DNA from 2 places in the Planococcus maritimus genome. Region 2 is predicted to be linked to the other one. Evidence: predicted binding sites of a transcription regulator. Region 2 holds the regulator's gene; the other holds the start of a gene.
What was found. The regulator NrdR, encoded in region 2, represses ribonucleotide reductase genes. The targets are predictions, from matches to a motif close to AACACNATATATNGTGTT.

Region 1: a site for NrdR is predicted at 3,336-3,353, ahead of BBI11_RS07660 (vitamin B12-dependent ribonucleotide reductase). Genes of this name have one in related genera too.

The regions. Positions count from the first base shown of each region.
Region 1 is NZ_CP016538.2:1,519,048-1,527,269, forward strand. Features, by position in the region: gene gcvPA (aminomethyl-transferring glycine dehydrogenase subunit GcvPA) at 1-1,109, shown strand, start outside; gene gcvPB (aminomethyl-transferring glycine dehydrogenase subunit GcvPB) at 1,102-2,574, shown strand; gene BBI11_RS07655 (rhodanese-like domain-containing protein) at 2,616-2,996, opposite strand; gene BBI11_RS07660 (vitamin B12-dependent ribonucleotide reductase) at 3,386-5,944, shown strand; gene aroQ (type II 3-dehydroquinate dehydratase) at 6,439-6,879, shown strand; gene BBI11_RS07670 (M24 family metallopeptidase) at 6,885-7,943, shown strand; gene efp (elongation factor P) at 7,961-8,222, shown strand, end outside.
Region 2 is NZ_CP016538.2:1,314,773-1,322,994, reverse strand. Features, by position in the region: gene thrS (threonine--tRNA ligase) at 1-1,639, opposite strand, end outside; gene dnaI (primosomal protein DnaI) at 2,215-3,153, opposite strand; gene BBI11_RS06645 (replication initiation and membrane attachment family protein) at 3,154-4,530, opposite strand; gene nrdR (transcriptional regulator NrdR) at 4,543-5,019, opposite strand; gene speD (adenosylmethionine decarboxylase) at 5,141-5,524, opposite strand; gene BBI11_RS06630 (glyceraldehyde-3-phosphate dehydrogenase) at 5,836-6,855, opposite strand; gene coaE (dephospho-CoA kinase) at 6,965-7,561, opposite strand; gene mutM (bifunctional DNA-formamidopyrimidine glycosylase/DNA-(apurinic or apyrimidinic site) lyase) at 7,571-8,222, opposite strand, start outside.

The DNA.
Region 1 (8,222 bases), 200 kb from region 2:
TTGATCACGTCATTTCCCGTTCTGAATTCTACACAGCCTATACGCCGTACCAACCGGAAATTTCTCAAGGGGAATTGCAAGCCATTTTCGAGTTTCAGACGATGATCGCTGAAATCACCGGCATGGATATCGCAAACTCTTCCATGTATGACGGTGGCACTGCACTTGCGGAAGCCGGCATGCTGGCAGCCGGGCAAACGCGCCGCAAGAAAATCCTTGTCTCCCGTGCCGTCCATCCAGAGTCAAGAGATGTGGTACGGACGTATGCGCTCGGCCAATCAATCGATGTGGTGGAGATTCCGTTGAAAGACGGCCGCACAGACATCGATGCATTAAAAGAGATGGTCGATGAAAACACGGCGACCGTCATGGTCCAATACCCAAACTTTTTCGGCCAAGTAGAGAACTTGAAAGAAATCGAACCAATTGTCCACGAAGCCGGCGCTTTGTTCACGGTGTCATCGAATCCGTTGGCACTTGGTGCACTTACGCCTCCAGGTAAATTCGGTGCTGATATCACGGTAGGCGATGCCCAGCCATTTGGCATTCCTGAAGCGTTTGGCGGCCCCCATTGCGGCTATTTCGCTGTCACACAGAAATTGATGCGAAAAGTTCCAGGACGCCTTGTCGGCGAAACAACAGACGATGAAGGCAGACGTGGCTTCGTGTTGACCTTGCAAGCGCGTGAACAGCATATCCGCCGCGATAAAGCGACGTCGAATATTTGCTCGAACCAAGCTTTGAATGCCCTTGCGGCTTCTGTCGCCATGACCGCGCTTGGCAAGGAAGGCACAAAAGAGATTGCGGTGCAGAATATCGCCAAGACGCAATATATGAAGCAGCAGCTGATGAAATCTGGTCTTAAAATTGCTTTTGCTGGCGCTCACTTTAACGAAATTGCCGTCAAGATTGGTTCATCGGTTAAGGAATTGAATGCAGCCTTGTTTGAAAAAGGCATGATCGGCGGCTATGACCTCGGCTTGAGCTACGATGAACTACAAGGGCATATGCTGATTGCAGTCACTGAACAGCGTTCTAAAGAAGAAATCGACGCGTTTGTACAAGTAATCGATGCATACGTGCGAGAAATGGAGGCTTCCCATGCATAAAGACAACCAGCCACTCATTTTTGAAATGACTAAACAAGGGCGCGTCGGCTATAGCTTGCCGGAACTAGATGTGCCGCAAGTGGATTTGACTGAATTGCTCGGCGAGGAACTGGTTCGCGACGAGTTTGCAGAACTGCCGGAAGTATCGGAACTCGATATCATGCGCCATTACACGGCATTGTCTAAACGCAACCATGGCGTCGATTCTGGATTCTATCCGCTCGGCTCGTGCACGATGAAATACAATCCGAAGATCAATGAATCCGTTGCACGCTTCTCCGGGTTCGCAAATATCCACCCATTACAGGAAGAATCGACTGTTCAAGGGGCAATGGAATTGATGTATGACCTTCAGGAACACTTGAAGGAAATCACCGGCATGGACGAAGTCACGCTTCAACCGGCTGCAGGCGCGCATGGGGAATGGACGGGTCTCATGATGATCCGTGCATTCCATGAGGCAAATGGCGATTTCAACCGTACGAAAGTCATCGTCCCAGACTCCGCTCACGGCACCAACCCGGCTTCTGCGACAGTTGCTGGTTTCGAGACCGTGACCGTGAAGTCAAATGAACACGGACTGGTCGACTTGGAAGACTTGAAACGCGTGGTCGGCGACGATACGGCGGCACTTATGTTAACTAACCCGAATACGCTCGGGTTATTTGAGGAAGATATTCTCGAAATGGCGTCAATTATTCATCAAGTTGGTGGCAAGTTGTACTACGACGGGGCGAACTTAAACGCCGTCATGTCGAAAGCACGCCCTGGCGATATGGGCTTTGACGTCGTCCACTTGAACTTGCATAAAACATTCACTGGCCCTCACGGCGGTGGCGGTCCAGGTTCTGGGCCCGTCGGCGTGAATGCTGACCTCATCCCGTACTTGCCAAAACCGATCCTTATCAAGACTGATGAAGGTTTTACTTTCGATTATGACCGTCCTGAATCAATTGGGCGCGTCAAACCATTCTATGGCAACTTCGGCATCAATGTCCGCGCCTATACCTATATCCGCACGATGGGACCAGACGGCTTGAAGAAAGTGACGGAATACGCAGTGTTAAACGCCAATTACATGATGCGCCGTCTTTCGCCTCATTTTGATTTGCCATATGACCGCCATTGCAAGCATGAGTTTGTCTTGAGCGGCCGCCGCCAGAAGAAACTCGGCGTCAGAACGCTCGATATGGCGAAACGCTTGCTCGACTTCGGCTACCATCCGCCAACGATTTACTTCCCACTCAATGTGGAAGAAGGCATGATGATTGAGCCGACCGAGACGGAATCGAAAGAAACGCTCGATGACTTTATCGATGCGATGATTCAGATTGCGCGGGAAGTAGAAGAAAATCCAGAAATTGTCCAAAATGCACCGCATACAACAGTCATCAATAGACTGGATGAAACAAAAGCGGCACGCAAGCCGGTGCTTCGTTACCAAAAAACGGCAGACAACGAATAAGGACGAAAAAAACCCCAGAAGCAGAGCTTCTGGGGTTTTGCTTATTTAGATTTGATCTTGCCTGTCCATTTCTTGAAGCCGCCTTGCAATTGAAACAATTGCTCGTAACCTTTTTTCTTCAAGAACAACGCGACACGTCCGCTCCTCGCTCCGTTTTGATCGTACAGATAAACCGGTTTGTCAGCGCGGATTTCCTTGTAGCGCTGGCGCAATTGCGATTGCGGGATATTGCGTGCCCCGAGAATGTGGCCGGCTGCAAAATCTTTAGGTTCCCGGACATCGATAAGCTGCGCTTTACGATAGCCTTGGATAAATTCTTCCTGGTTCAAATCGGTGACCGCTTTGCGGATGCGCAGGAAGGAAACGACCGCAAATATGAGGATGGCAATGACGACACCCAATGTGATATACAATAATTCCACTGTTCTTGCCCCTTTCTATACTTTCTCATTATAAGAGATAAGGTGACGGATATTCAATGGCTATGTTACAGTAATCTGGGCAAATCAGAGACAATCTTGTGAAGCTTGTGCACTGAAAGCTTGCCATTGCAGGCACTTTCACTTGTCAAGTGCCTGCAACGGGAAAATCAATCGATTTTTGCGCTGCATTATGCGAACATACGTGTCTTTTGTCTCATTTTAACGAGAGTCAAAACGCCGAAACCTTGCCGTTACTCGCTTGTTCGGCCGCTGACATTTTCCATCAGAAAAATGTTATTGCGACTGAGTTTCAATATATAGTATCATGGGAATTGTAATAATACTATATATAGTGTTAACTCCATATAATACAAAGGAGGATTTGTCAAATGGTTTCCGCCACACAATCCGAATATACATTAAACGTCGAGTCCCTGAACAAAGACATTGAATCGTTCCCGCAAGTCCACGCGGTAACAAAAGATATGAAGCAAACCCATAAAGGCGTGTCGCGCCTAGTCATGATCGACCGGTATTCCTTCAAGGATACTAGCAAAAGCACATTAAAGCCGGGTGATTTTGTCGTCTTAACAGTCAAAGAAGACCCGAAATTTCCAGCACGTGGCCTCGGCTACATTGTCTCGATCGACGAAGCGGCGAACAAAGCGCGCGTGTGGATCGAAGAAGATTACCGCAGCGCTATCGACAACCCGGCTGAAGTCGAGCAAGGCATCGTCAATCGGCCAATTGATGTCATCGAAAAGCCGCTTGAAGTATTTTATGAGCAAATCGCTAAACGCAATGCCACCGGGCTTTCGGCAGTCGAGAAAACGCCTGAGAAACAAAGCGAATGGTTCACAAGATTTTACGAGCAATTGGTCAACTTGAACTTTGTTCCTGCGGGCCGTGTGCTTTACGGAGCAGGCGCAGATACAGACGTTACGTATTTCAACTGCTACGTCATGCCATTTGTTGCCGATTCGCGCGAAGGCATCTCAGACCACCGCAAGCAAGTCATGGAAATCATGAGCCGCGGGGGCGGTGTTGGTACGAATGGATCGACACTACGCCCACGCAACACGCTCGCTCGCGGAGTCAACGGCAAATCGTCTGGTTCCGTTTCTTGGCTTGATGACATTGCGAAACTAACGCATCTTGTCGAACAAGGCGGTTCACGCCGCGGGGCACAGATGATCATGCTTGCTGACTGGCATCCGGATATTGCTGAATTCATCATTTCCAAAATGCAGAATCCGCGCATCTTGCGCTATTTGATCGAAAACACAGAAGACGAAACGATCAAACGCCTGGCAAATGACAAATTGAAGTTCAAGCCCTTGACCGAGCAGGAAGAAGCGATGTATCAAGGCTTGCTTAACTACAGAACAATTCCAGGCATGGGCGGGTTCAATGAAAAAATCATGCGCGATGCCGAAACGAAATTGCGCGACGGGGGCACATATGCTGTCCATAATGAAGAATTTTTGACGGGCGCCAATATTTCCGTCACCTTAACGAAAGACTTCATGGAAGCGGTCGAAAAAGACGAAGATTTCGAGTTGCGCTTCCCGGCAGTCGAATCATATTCCAAAGAAGAGATGGCCGTCTATAACGAAGAATGGCCTAAAATTGGCGATGTGCGCGAATGGGAAAAACTCGGTCATCAAGTCCGCACATACCGTGTGATCAAAGCGCGTGAGCTTTGGAACTTGATCAATGTATGTGCAACTTACTCCGCAGAACCTGGCATCTTCTTTATCGATAACGCCAATGAAAAAACAAACGCCACCGCATACGGCCAAAAAGTCGTAGCAACGAACCCGTGCGGCGAACAACCATTGGCTCCTTATTCTGTCTGCAACTTGGCAGCCGTTAACTTGGCGCGCTTTGCGGATCCAAAAACGAAGCAAGTCGATTTTGAAGCATTGAAAGAAACGGTTCGCGTCGGCGTTCGCATGCAGGATAACGTCATCGACGCAACACCATACTTCTTAGAAGACAATCGGATCCAAGCACTAGGCGAACGCCGTGTTGGCCTTGGTGTTATGGGCCTTGCTGATTTGCTCATCTACTCGGACCGCGAATACGGTTCTCCAGAAGGCAACGAGCTGGTTGATGAAATCTTCAAGACGATTGCTGTCGCAGCGTACGAAGCCTCGACAGAGCTTGCTGAAGAACGAGGAAGCTTCCCATTCCTTACTGGTGAAACAGACGCTGAAACGGAAAAATTGCGCCGCGCCTTTACGGAAACGGGCTTTATGCAAGGCATGCCAGAAGAAATCCGCCAAGCAGTGCTTGATAAAGGGATTCGCAACTCTCACTTGTTGACAGTTGCGCCAACCGGTTCGACTGGCACAATGGTCGGTGTTTCGACCGGTCTTGAACCGTACTATTCCTTCACGTATTACCGCAGCGGCCGCCTCGGAAAATTCATTGAAGTGAAAGCGGACATTGTTCGTGAATACTTGAAAAATAACCCGGACGCGGATGAAGACAACTTGCCGCAAGCGTTCATTACATCCATGGACTTGGCGCCGGAAGCGCATGCCGACGTGCAATGCATCATCCAGCGCTGGATCGATTCCTCGATCTCGAAAACGGTCAATGCCCCGAAAGGCTATACCGTCGAACAAGTAGAAGGTGTCTATGAACGACTCTATAAAGGCGGTGCCAAAGGCGGAACGGTCTATGTCGATGGAAGCCGTGATTCCCAGGTACTGACCTTGAAGGCAGAAGATAATACTTTTGAAGAAGAGCATACCGAAGAAGATACGGGCAAACGCCCTGTTGTCTTGATCGACACGATTCAGGACTTGCGTTCAACGAATGTCACGATCGGTTCGGAAGTTGGCGATACGTGCCCGGTCTGCCGCAAAGGGACCGTCGAAGAAATGGGCGGATGCAATACCTGCACCAATTGTGCGGCCCAATTGAAATGCGGCCTGTAATACAAAACTTCAAATAGCCGGAGTAATATTCTCCAGTGAAAAAAGCGGAAGCCAAAATAGGCTTCCGCTTTTTCAGAGTGTTGAAGAAGTCCAAAATTTGCTCTCATTTATGAAAAAGAAAACCTTTTTCTATATCCAACTATTAATAAGCTTTCTAAGTATTTGGAGAAGCGGTCGCTCGACTCCGGTGGGACCAGCGGGTTTGAGATACCCCGCAGGGAATGAATGAGCGAAGCTTGACTGAGTTCATCCATTTGCGAGGCTTGAGCATAGCGAAAGTGGAGCAAGCCGAGGAGGCTCGATTCCCGCCCCACGGAAAGCGAGCGATAAGCTTCGGAAAATACGACTTTATTACTTTCTCGACAGCCTGAAAAAAAAGCGGAAGCCAAAATAGGCTTCCGTTTTTTTGTTTATGTACTTGCCGCCTTGCGACTTGATGCTTATTGATCGTATGCTAAAATGGAAAAGGATAGCCAAGGAGGGGGTGCAAGGGCATGAGAGTCCTAGTATTAAACGGTCCCAATTTAAATCGTCTCGGCAAGCGCGATAAACAAGCCTATGGCAGTTTCACCTTGCAAGAGCTGGAGCAGGAACTGGCCGCGTTTGCAGACAGCGAAGGCTTCGAGTTGATTTGCCGGCAGTCCAATCATGAAGGGGAACTGATCGACTGGATCCACGGTGCGGATGACGATGGCGTATCAGGCATTGTCTTAAATGCCGGCGCTTACACGCATACGAGCATCGCAATTCGCGATGCTATCGCGTCGATTCAAGTGCCGGTCGTTGAAGTACATATTTCCAATATCCATGCACGTGAAGCATTTCGCCACGAATCCCATATCGCGCCGGTAGCTATAGGCCAAATCGCCGGTTTCGGTAAAGATGTATACCATCTAGGGCTGCAGGCACTTTTGCTTCGACAACAGAAAGGATGACATTGATGAAATTGACGAAACTGCGCGAACAAATGCAAAAGCAGGAACTAGATTCCTTGTTAGTGACCAATCCGTACAATCTTCGTTTTATTACAGGCTTCACCGGAACGGCTGGGCTTGCGCTCATCACGCCGAACGACGCGTGGTTCATCACCGACTTCCGCTATACAGAACAAGCCGGTGAGCAAGTGAAAGAATTCAAAGTGGTCCAAGCGCAAAAAGGTTTGCTTGATGAAGTGGCGCGCATCGTTCAAGAAGCAGCAGTTGAACGTTTGGCATTCGAACAAGATTATATGACCTTTGCGACTTACTCACAATATCAAGACAAATTAACCGCAACACTAGAACCGGTAAGCGGCTTGATCGAACAGCTGCGCATGGTAAAAGCTCCGGAAGAAATCGACGTGCTGAAAGCGGCGGCGAAAATTGCTGATGATGCATTCGAACACATCTGTACATATATCAAACCGGGCATGACAGAACTACAAGTATCGAACGAATTGGAGTTTTTCATGCGTGAACAAGGCGCAACTTCTTCGTCCTTCGATATCATTGTGGCATCTGGCTTGCGCTCCGCATTGCCTCATGGTGTCGCATCCGACAAAAAGATCGAACAAGGTGACTTGATTACACTCGATTTTGGAGCTTTATACCAGGGCTATGTATCGGATATCACGCGCACGGTCGCGGTCGGCGAACCATCCGATAAGCTAAAGGAAATCTACAAAATCGTCTTGGACTCTCAAGTGTTGGCGCTAGAGAAAATCAAACCAGGCATGACGGGCATCGAAGCAGATGCGATTGCCCGCGATTACATCAAGTCTAAAGGCTACGGCGAAGCGTTTGGCCATTCGACAGGACATGGCATCGGCCTTGAAGTCCATGAAGGTCCCGGCTTGTCGTTCCGTTCAGAAACGGTACTAGAGCCGGGAATGGCTGTCACTGTCGAACCTGGCATCTATTTGCCGGGGATTGGCGGAGTGCGCATTGAAGATGATATACTGATAACCGAAACGGGGAATGAGCGCTTGACGCATTCTTCAAAAGAGCTACGCATTTTATAACAAACGGAGGAACTATAATGATTTCAGTAAACGATTTTAAAACAGGATTGACCATCGAAGTGGATAACGATATTTGGCGCGTCATGGAATTCCAGCACGTTAAACCAGGTAAAGGGGCGGCGTTTGTCCGTTCGAAACTACGTAATTTGCGTACTGGAGCGGTCAATGAAAAAACTTTCCGCGCTGGCGAGAAAGTAGCAAAAGCCCAAATTGATAACCGCAAAATGCAGTATTTGTATGCTAATGGTGATATGCACGCATTCATGGACAACGAAACAT
Region 2 (8,222 bases):
GTGCGAGCCATGTTGGGAATGCACCTTTGTATTCTTCTATCAAGAATGCGACAAAACGTTCCATTGTCGAGACGACGCCGCGGTGAATGACGACCGGGCGATGCTGCTTGCCGTCTTCGCCAATATACGTTAAATCGAATTTTTCCGGCAACAAGAAATCAAGTTGAACAGTCGACAATGTCTCTTCTTTGCCGAGCGCAGTTTTTACTTGGACATCAAGTTTCGGTCCGTAAAACGCCGCTTCGCCTTCTGCTTCGAAGTAATCAAGGCCAAGCTCGTCCATCGCTTCTTTCAACATCGATTGTGCACGGTCCCACATCGCATCATCATCGTAATATTTCTCTTTATCGGCCGGGTCGCGATACGACACGCGGAACGAATAATCCTTCAAATCGAAATCTTTATAAACTTCGATAACAAGATTGACGACGCGTTTGAATTCTTCTTTGATTTGGTCTGGGCGCACAAACAAGTGAGCGTCGTTCAATGTCATGCCGCGCACGCGCTGAAGTCCAGACAAAGCACCTGACATCTCGTAGCGATGCATAAGCCCCAGTTCCGCGATGCGGATCGGCAATTGACGATAAGAATGGATGCCTTGTTTATAGATCATCATATGGTGCGGGCAGTTCATTGGGCGCAGGACTAGATCTTCATTGTCCATCTGCATAACTGGGAACATATTTTCCTGATAATGGTCCCAGTGGCCGCTTGTCTTGTACAATTCGACACTGCCCATCACTGGCGTATACACATGGTCATAGCCCATGCGTTCTTCTTTATCGACGATATAGCGTTCGATGATGCGGCGGATTGTTGCGCCTTTTGGCAGCCACATCGGCAAGCCTTGTCCAACTTTTTGGGAGTTCATGAACAAATTGAGTTCTTTGCCGATTTTACGGTGGTCGCGCTCTTTCGCTTCCTCGAGCATGTCAAGATGTGCTTTCAATTCTTCTTTCTTGAAGAATGCAGTGCCGTAAATGCGCTGCAGCATTTTATTGTCGCTATTGCCGCGCCAGTATGCACCAGCAACACTCAATAATTTAAATTCTTTCAGTTTGCCAGTGGACGGGACATGTATGCCGCGGCACAAGTCGAAGAATTCGCCTTGTTCGTAGATCGACACTTGCTCATCTTCTGGAATCGCTTCAAGCAACTCTAATTTATAAGGATCGCTGATTGCTTCAAAACGTTGCTGCGCTTCATTTCTGGACACTTCTACACGGACAATGTCCAAGTTTTCGTTGATGATTTTCTTCATTTCTTTTTCGATGACTGGCAAGTCTTCGGCTGTGATGGCTGACTCTGTATCAATATCATAGTAAAAGCCATTTTCAATAACCGGCCCCACACCAAGTTTGGCATCCGGATACAGGCGCTTGACTGCTTGTGCCATCAAATGCGCAGAGCTGTGGCGAAGTACTTCCAACGCTTCCTCGGATTCTGGTGTGATGATTGCAATGTCGCCGTTTTCTTCAAGAGGAGCTTTCAAATCAACCAACTGGCCGGAAAGCTTTCCTGCTACTGCTTTTTTGCGAAGACCCGGGCTGATCGATTGTGCAATTTCTTCAGTGGATGTTCCTTTGGCGAACTCTTTTACTGCGCCGTCTGGGAATGTTAAGTGAATCATGTCTGCCATGTGAATCTCTCCTTTAAATGGTTTGGGTGGATGGGCCGAACCACAGGGTCTGGTTCGCCGCTTCCGGTTTTCTTGGTGTCTAGCTTCAGCACTTAGCTCCTCGGGATCTCAAGCCACCCTGGCTGTGCGGCATAAAGCGCCGCTTCGCCAATGCGTCTTAAGCCTGTCTGAGGCCCACAGGATGTGGGTCAGCTAAGCGTTGCGACAGGACGTCGCGTTCTTAGCTTAGCTTCTGCTTTCGGCTGCCTTCGCTTTTCTTTTTTTCCACACAAAAAGCCCCATCCCAAAAGGGACGAAGCTCTGTTCGTGGTTCCACCCTTCTTCTCTTCCGCGTAAGTTTTTCGCGCGCGAAATGAAGCTCTGCATCGGCTAACAGGCCGGTACCGTCACCTGCTACTAGAGTTCGCAGGCGCTGCTCGAAGGGGGTAAACCAAATCGCTGTGCCGGGAAGCTTTCAGCCGTGTCTTCCCTCTCTGTGTGCCGCGCGAAAAGGCTCATGTCCTTGTCAATGCATGTAAATCAATATTGATGTTTCTTACTATACGATGAAAAAAATCAAAAGGCAATAGTTTCTATTATTTGTTGCGACGGTTTTCGCCTTCTAGTTTTACCGGGACGGTCAATGTCTCGATACGCTCCATGATGCGCGCTGCTTTCAAGTCTTCTTTCTCGCCACGCTGTGAGTACGTTAAATGGTGCGCGAGTTCTGAATAGCTGAAGTTTGAGCTCATGAATGTCGGCAATCTCTCCGCCATCCGATAATGCAGAATCGTGCCAAGCACTTCGTCACGTGTCCAGCTCGACATTGCCTCAGCTCCGATGTCATCAAGCATCAGCACATCGGCTTTTTTAACGTATTCGATTTTCTCCTGCAAGGTATGGTCACCGATTGCTTGCTTCATCTCGCGCATAAATTCCGGCACGAATACGAGAACCGTTTTGACATTGATTTCCGCCAGTTCATTCGCGACAGCACTTAGCAAATATGATTTTCCGGTACCGAATTTCCCGTACAGGTATAAGCCTTTTTCCGGCAGCGAATCAGGGCCTGTCGATTTTTCCAGAAATTCATCGACTGCTCGGAAAGCAGGCAGACGCCGGTCGTCCAGCTCAAAGTTTTCAATTCGCGCCGCCATGACTTCTTTTGGCATATACATGCTGTGGATCAAAGAGGATGCATGGCGTTTGTTGTCTTCTGCAGTTTTTAAGCGGCATTTGGTGTACGAGATGCCAATATTGCCGCGTTCCAATACGAGGTTTGGTTCGAATCCTTTTAAATGATTGATGCAGCCACCAAGATTAGGGCATTTATTGCAGTCATGCGACTGGTCAATATACTCGTAAAGCTTGCCCATGCCTTTTTCCACTGTCGGGCCGTCAATTTCCTCTTCGTGTTCTTTAAGGAATTTAAGGACCCCTGGATGTTCCAGCACTTCTTTTTTCATCGCATCATAGCGCTCGGAAAATGAGGGCGCATTGACCACTCGCTTCATCGTTTCACGAATCGGTTCCATCTAATCACCCTTCCTTTTCTTCAACGCAAGCTTCGCCAGCAATTTTTGTTTTTCCTGTTCGAGTTGTTCGCTTGATGTTCCTTGAGACGGCGTTTCCACTTCGTCTTTCTTATTGAACCATTCAGGCAGCTTTTCTTCGCGGATCGGTTTCCGGCCGGAAGATGCCGATTTCTTAGGCGTGGCGCCTGATTCGTTTTTCCATTTCATGTACTGCGTATGCTCGATGCGTGCAAATTCCATCGCCTGTTTAGCTGTCGTGACATTTTTTCTGAGCCAATGCGATGCAATTTTTTCTACATACGCTTTTGTCAGTTTCATATCTGTCCGCAATAAGACGTATTGAAGCAATACATTGACGACAGCCGGCTCCATGCCATGCTGTGTCACGAGCTGGTTCGCCAATTGCACATCGGCCGGCAGCGGCTCTTTGCCATTCGCAATATCGCGCAACACTTGGAGCGGCGATGCCGATTCCAAATAAGCAATCAATTCGTCTTCTTTATTGATCGGCGCTTGTTGCGAGTCCAGCTTTTGCTCCTGCACTTTTGGCTCTGCCTTTTTGATTGGCTCAAGTTTCGGTGCAGTCGTCGTTACGGTCATTTTATAATAGTCCGAAGCGGCTTTACGCAGCCCGTCCTCATCAATCCGGTAGTCATCTTCAATCGCCAACAACACCACTTTTTGCATTTCCAAGGGCCCGAACCCATAAAGGAAAGACAATTTGGCGATAAAATGACGGATGCCAGGCGTTAATACACGCTTTGGCACGAGTTGTTCGGATAAGCCTTGGCGCAGCAGTGCGAAATCGAAATCCTGCTCCATTTCGTATTCCCCATCTGTTCGTGCCTCTAACTCTTTTTGATCTGCAGGATAGCCAGACTTTGCATGCACGGGTTGAAAAATATCCGTGAAGGTCCTAGATACTTCTTCGTATCCTTCGGCAATCGGTGCTTGAATGACAAATCGGTCGCGAACACGGCGATAAGAAGATTCCCCTATTTTACTGAACAGGAACATCGACAGGAGCGGATCTGCAAAAAAAGTTTTGGGATCGAGCGGTGGGCATAGCTCATAAATAAAGGAGCGGTCATCTCCGTCTTTTCGGTAAGTTTTTAACAAACCGATAGCTTCAAGCTGAATACGCGATTCAAAAATCACCTTGGCTGGTTTCCCAAGCGTATTCATCAGATTGTAATGTGTGGAATCGGCGGTGTGCATTTCTCCATCCGCCCACAACGTCAAATAAAGTGAGATTGCCTCCGAACCGATCATTGGCTGATAGAGCAGTGTTAACAATTGACGGTCATAATTGGAAAACGGGTACGGCATGCGAATTCGGTATAAGTCAGCGGCCTGCAGTTCTTTGTATATCGTCATTTCGTCACCGCCTTATTTGCTGTCCTTGTCGCCAGGATTGCGGTCAAGCAGATCCTTCAGCTCGTCGATGAAGACTGTGATGTCTTTAAACTGGCGATAGACCGAAGCGAAGCGGACATAGGCGACTTCGTCGATGTCCGCTAAACGGTTCATGACCAATTCTCCAACTTCTTCTGATTTCACTTCAGGGTTGCCGCTCCGGCGAAGTTCTTTTTCGATATCGAAAACGACGCCTTCAAGCACATCGAGGGAGACAGGGCGTTTTTCACAAGCACGGATTAAACCGCGCAATACTTTTTCGCGGCTGAACTCTTCACGGGAGCCATCTTTCTTTACAACGATCAGCGGCATTTCCTCCACTTTCTCAAATGTGGTGAAGCGGTAACCGCACGCTTCGCATTCACGGCGCCTACGGATTGATTTCATTTCATCTATTGGCCGCGAATCTACAACGCGGGTGCCGTTATGCTGGCAAGCTGGACATTTCATGGTAGACATCTCCCCGATAATTCTCTTTCTAGTAGTAACAGTATAACAAAAATATTCTCTATACATTAGAAAAAGCAGAGGAATTTCTCCTCTGCTTGTGTTTTGCCTTATTAGCGGTCCATTACACCGTCAGTGATACTTTTGTCGCTCCGGCGCCGACTGGTCCCATGCCGCGTGGCACTTCCGTTACTTCGCTCTGTTTTGAGTTCAAAGCTTGCGCGATGTAATCTGCTGCAATGGTCGGATCGAGATCTCCACAAGTATAGACATCTACACTTGCATATCCGTGTTCCGGGAAGCTGTGGATAGTCAGGTGTGATTCCGAAATGATGACTACGCCGCTGACACCCTGTGGTGCAAATTTATGAAAAGCGACTTCGCGGATTTCCGCACCTGATTTGAGTGCTGCATCAACAAAAGTCTTTTCGATATAGTCCATATCGTTTAATTTGTCAAAATCACACTGCCAAAGTTCTGCGATTACGTGACGTCCCATAGTTTCCATGGTTCGTTTCCCCCTTTGATAACATTTTGTTTTTGCGCAAAATATTCAAAGTTGACTACCACGGGGGAAAGTTAGTCCAGAGAGGTCCTAACCCTTTAAGCAGCCATAAGAATAATAATATACGCTCCTAATTCCTTGCTCTTCAAGTAAATAGAAATTGAGAAGTGGCAGCCATTTTTGGCTACGATTCATAGTATATGATGAATGTTTTCGAATTGCAATAAATAAATGCGCCAGCGGGCATTTTTTTTCGTAATAATGAAAAAAAGATTCCGCTTTTCTAATAAGAAGAAAAGCGGAATCTTTTTGCATTATTTTGAAGTGACCGCCATAGAATTGGCTACTTTTTTCATCAAGTCGACAACGCGGGCAGAATAGCCCCATTCGTTGTCGTACCATGCAAGCACTTTCACTTTACGGTCTCCCATAACAATGGTCGTCAAACCATCGACGATTGCAGAACTCGGGTTGGTGTTGAAGTCGATCGATACAAGCGGTTCCATCGTCAAATCAAGAATGCCCGAAAGTGCGCCTTCTGACGCTTCCGTGAATGCACGATTGACGTCTTCAATCGTCACATCCTGCTGGACATCAACCACGAGGTCCACAAGGGACACGTTAGGTGTCGGCACACGAAGCGCTAAACCATGTAATTTGCCTTCGAGTTCAGGCAAAACCAAAGATAAGGCTTTGGCAGCCCCCGTTGAGGTCGGGATAATCGATTGTGCACATGCACGGGCGCGACGCAGATCCTTGTGCGGGTTGTCGAGGTTTTTTTGGTCATTCGTGTACGCATGAACAGTTGTCATCAAACCATTTTCAATGCCGAACGCATCATTCAGCACTTTAGCGACAGGTGCCAAGCAATTGGTTGTACAACTGGCATTCGAGATGATGTGATGTTTTTCCACATCCAATTTGTCATCATTAACACCCATGACAATTGTGATGTCTTCATTTTTACCAGGTGCAGTCAAGATGACTTTTTTCGCCCCTGCATCCAAATGAAGCGCAGCTTGGTCACGTGAGTTGAACTTGCCGGTCGCTTCAATGACAATATCGACGCCCATTTCTCCCCATGGAAGTTTCAACGGATCGCGTTCACTGACCAATTGTATGCGCTTACCATTTACAACTAACACATTCCCTTCTGCTCTTACATCACCAGAGAAAGTACCATGGTTTGTGTCATACTTAATCAAATGGGCAAGTGTTTCTGCCGGATAACTGGCATTGACCGCCGAAATTGTCACGTCATCCATTAACACTGCTTGTCTGAAAACCATACGGCCGATGCGGCCAAACCCGTTAATTGCAATCGAAACTGTCATGTATTTGTCCCCCAATTAAATAAGTCATACTTATATTTTCAATTCGTTATATAGTATAACACATTATTCATTTTAGAGAACCTGGAAACAAAAGAAAGCGCATACTTTTTTATAATATTGTCTGCCACCTATCTAATATGCGCATTAATTGGCGTTTAGTGTCGGCGATTGATCCGTTGTTGTCGAGCACTTCATCTGCTCCTTCTTCTTTGACACTCATCGGTAATTGGGAAGCGATGCGCGCTTTTGCTTCTTGCTCGGTCAAGCCATTGCGTTCCATCAACCGTTTTAATTGCTCTTGTTCCGAAACGCTGACGACCAATATTTTATCGACCATATGCTGTAATTTGCTTTCAAATAGCAGCGGAATGTCCATGATAACGGTTTCATTTCCCGCCTCAAGAAAAACCTGCCGTTGTCTGAGCATTTCCCGGCGTATAGCCGGGTGGATAATGTCATTTAATTTTTTTCGGCTAGCCGGATCGTTGAAAATAATCGCGCCCACTCGCTCGCGGTCCATTGAACCATCAGCTCGGATGACTTCTGGGCCAAATACTTCTTCGATGCTCTTTAATGTTTGAGTTCCCGGTTCGACAACTTGTCTGGCGACCAAATCCGCGTCTACAACCGGATACCCCAGTTCTTGGAGCATTTGCGAGACGGTGCTTTTACCGCTCGCGATGCTGCCGGTCAATCCAATAATCATTTGCTTTCCTCATTTCTGGCAAGACGGGCAATAGACAGAGGCCCGCCCTGCAATTTTCACTGTTTTTGTTTCTGTTCCACAAAATGAGCACGCTTTTTTGCCATACATTCCAAAGCGATTCTGCATGCTGCCCGATTCGCCGTTGATGTTGCGGTAATCGGAAATTGTGCTGCCGCCTGCATCGATACTTTCAAGTAAAATCGTGGCTATTGCTTGGAATAGTTCGACTTTCCGCTTACGGCTGATCCGACTCGCTGCGCGTTTCGGGTGAATTCTCATCCGAAACAACGCTTCTGTTGCGTAGATATTTCCGCATCCTGAGATGACCGTACCGTCCATGATGACTTCTTTGATTGGCTTGTTGCGGAACTTCGGACTTTCCGCCTGCTGCAAAAACCACTCTAGTGCTTCATCGACAAAAGGTTCAGGCGCCATCAACAATAAGGGAGGGAAATCCGCTTCTGTTTCCAGCACACGCATTTCCCCAAATCTCCGGATGTCTGAGAATGCCAGTAAATTGCCGTCATCAAGCGTCAGTACTACATGAACGTGTCGCCTGAACTTGTCTTCTGGAATGGACAGCAGGCTATCGACGAAAAACCATGCCCCCGACATGCCCAGATGATTAACGAGCAAAAATTCCTGCTCACTTTTCAAGGTC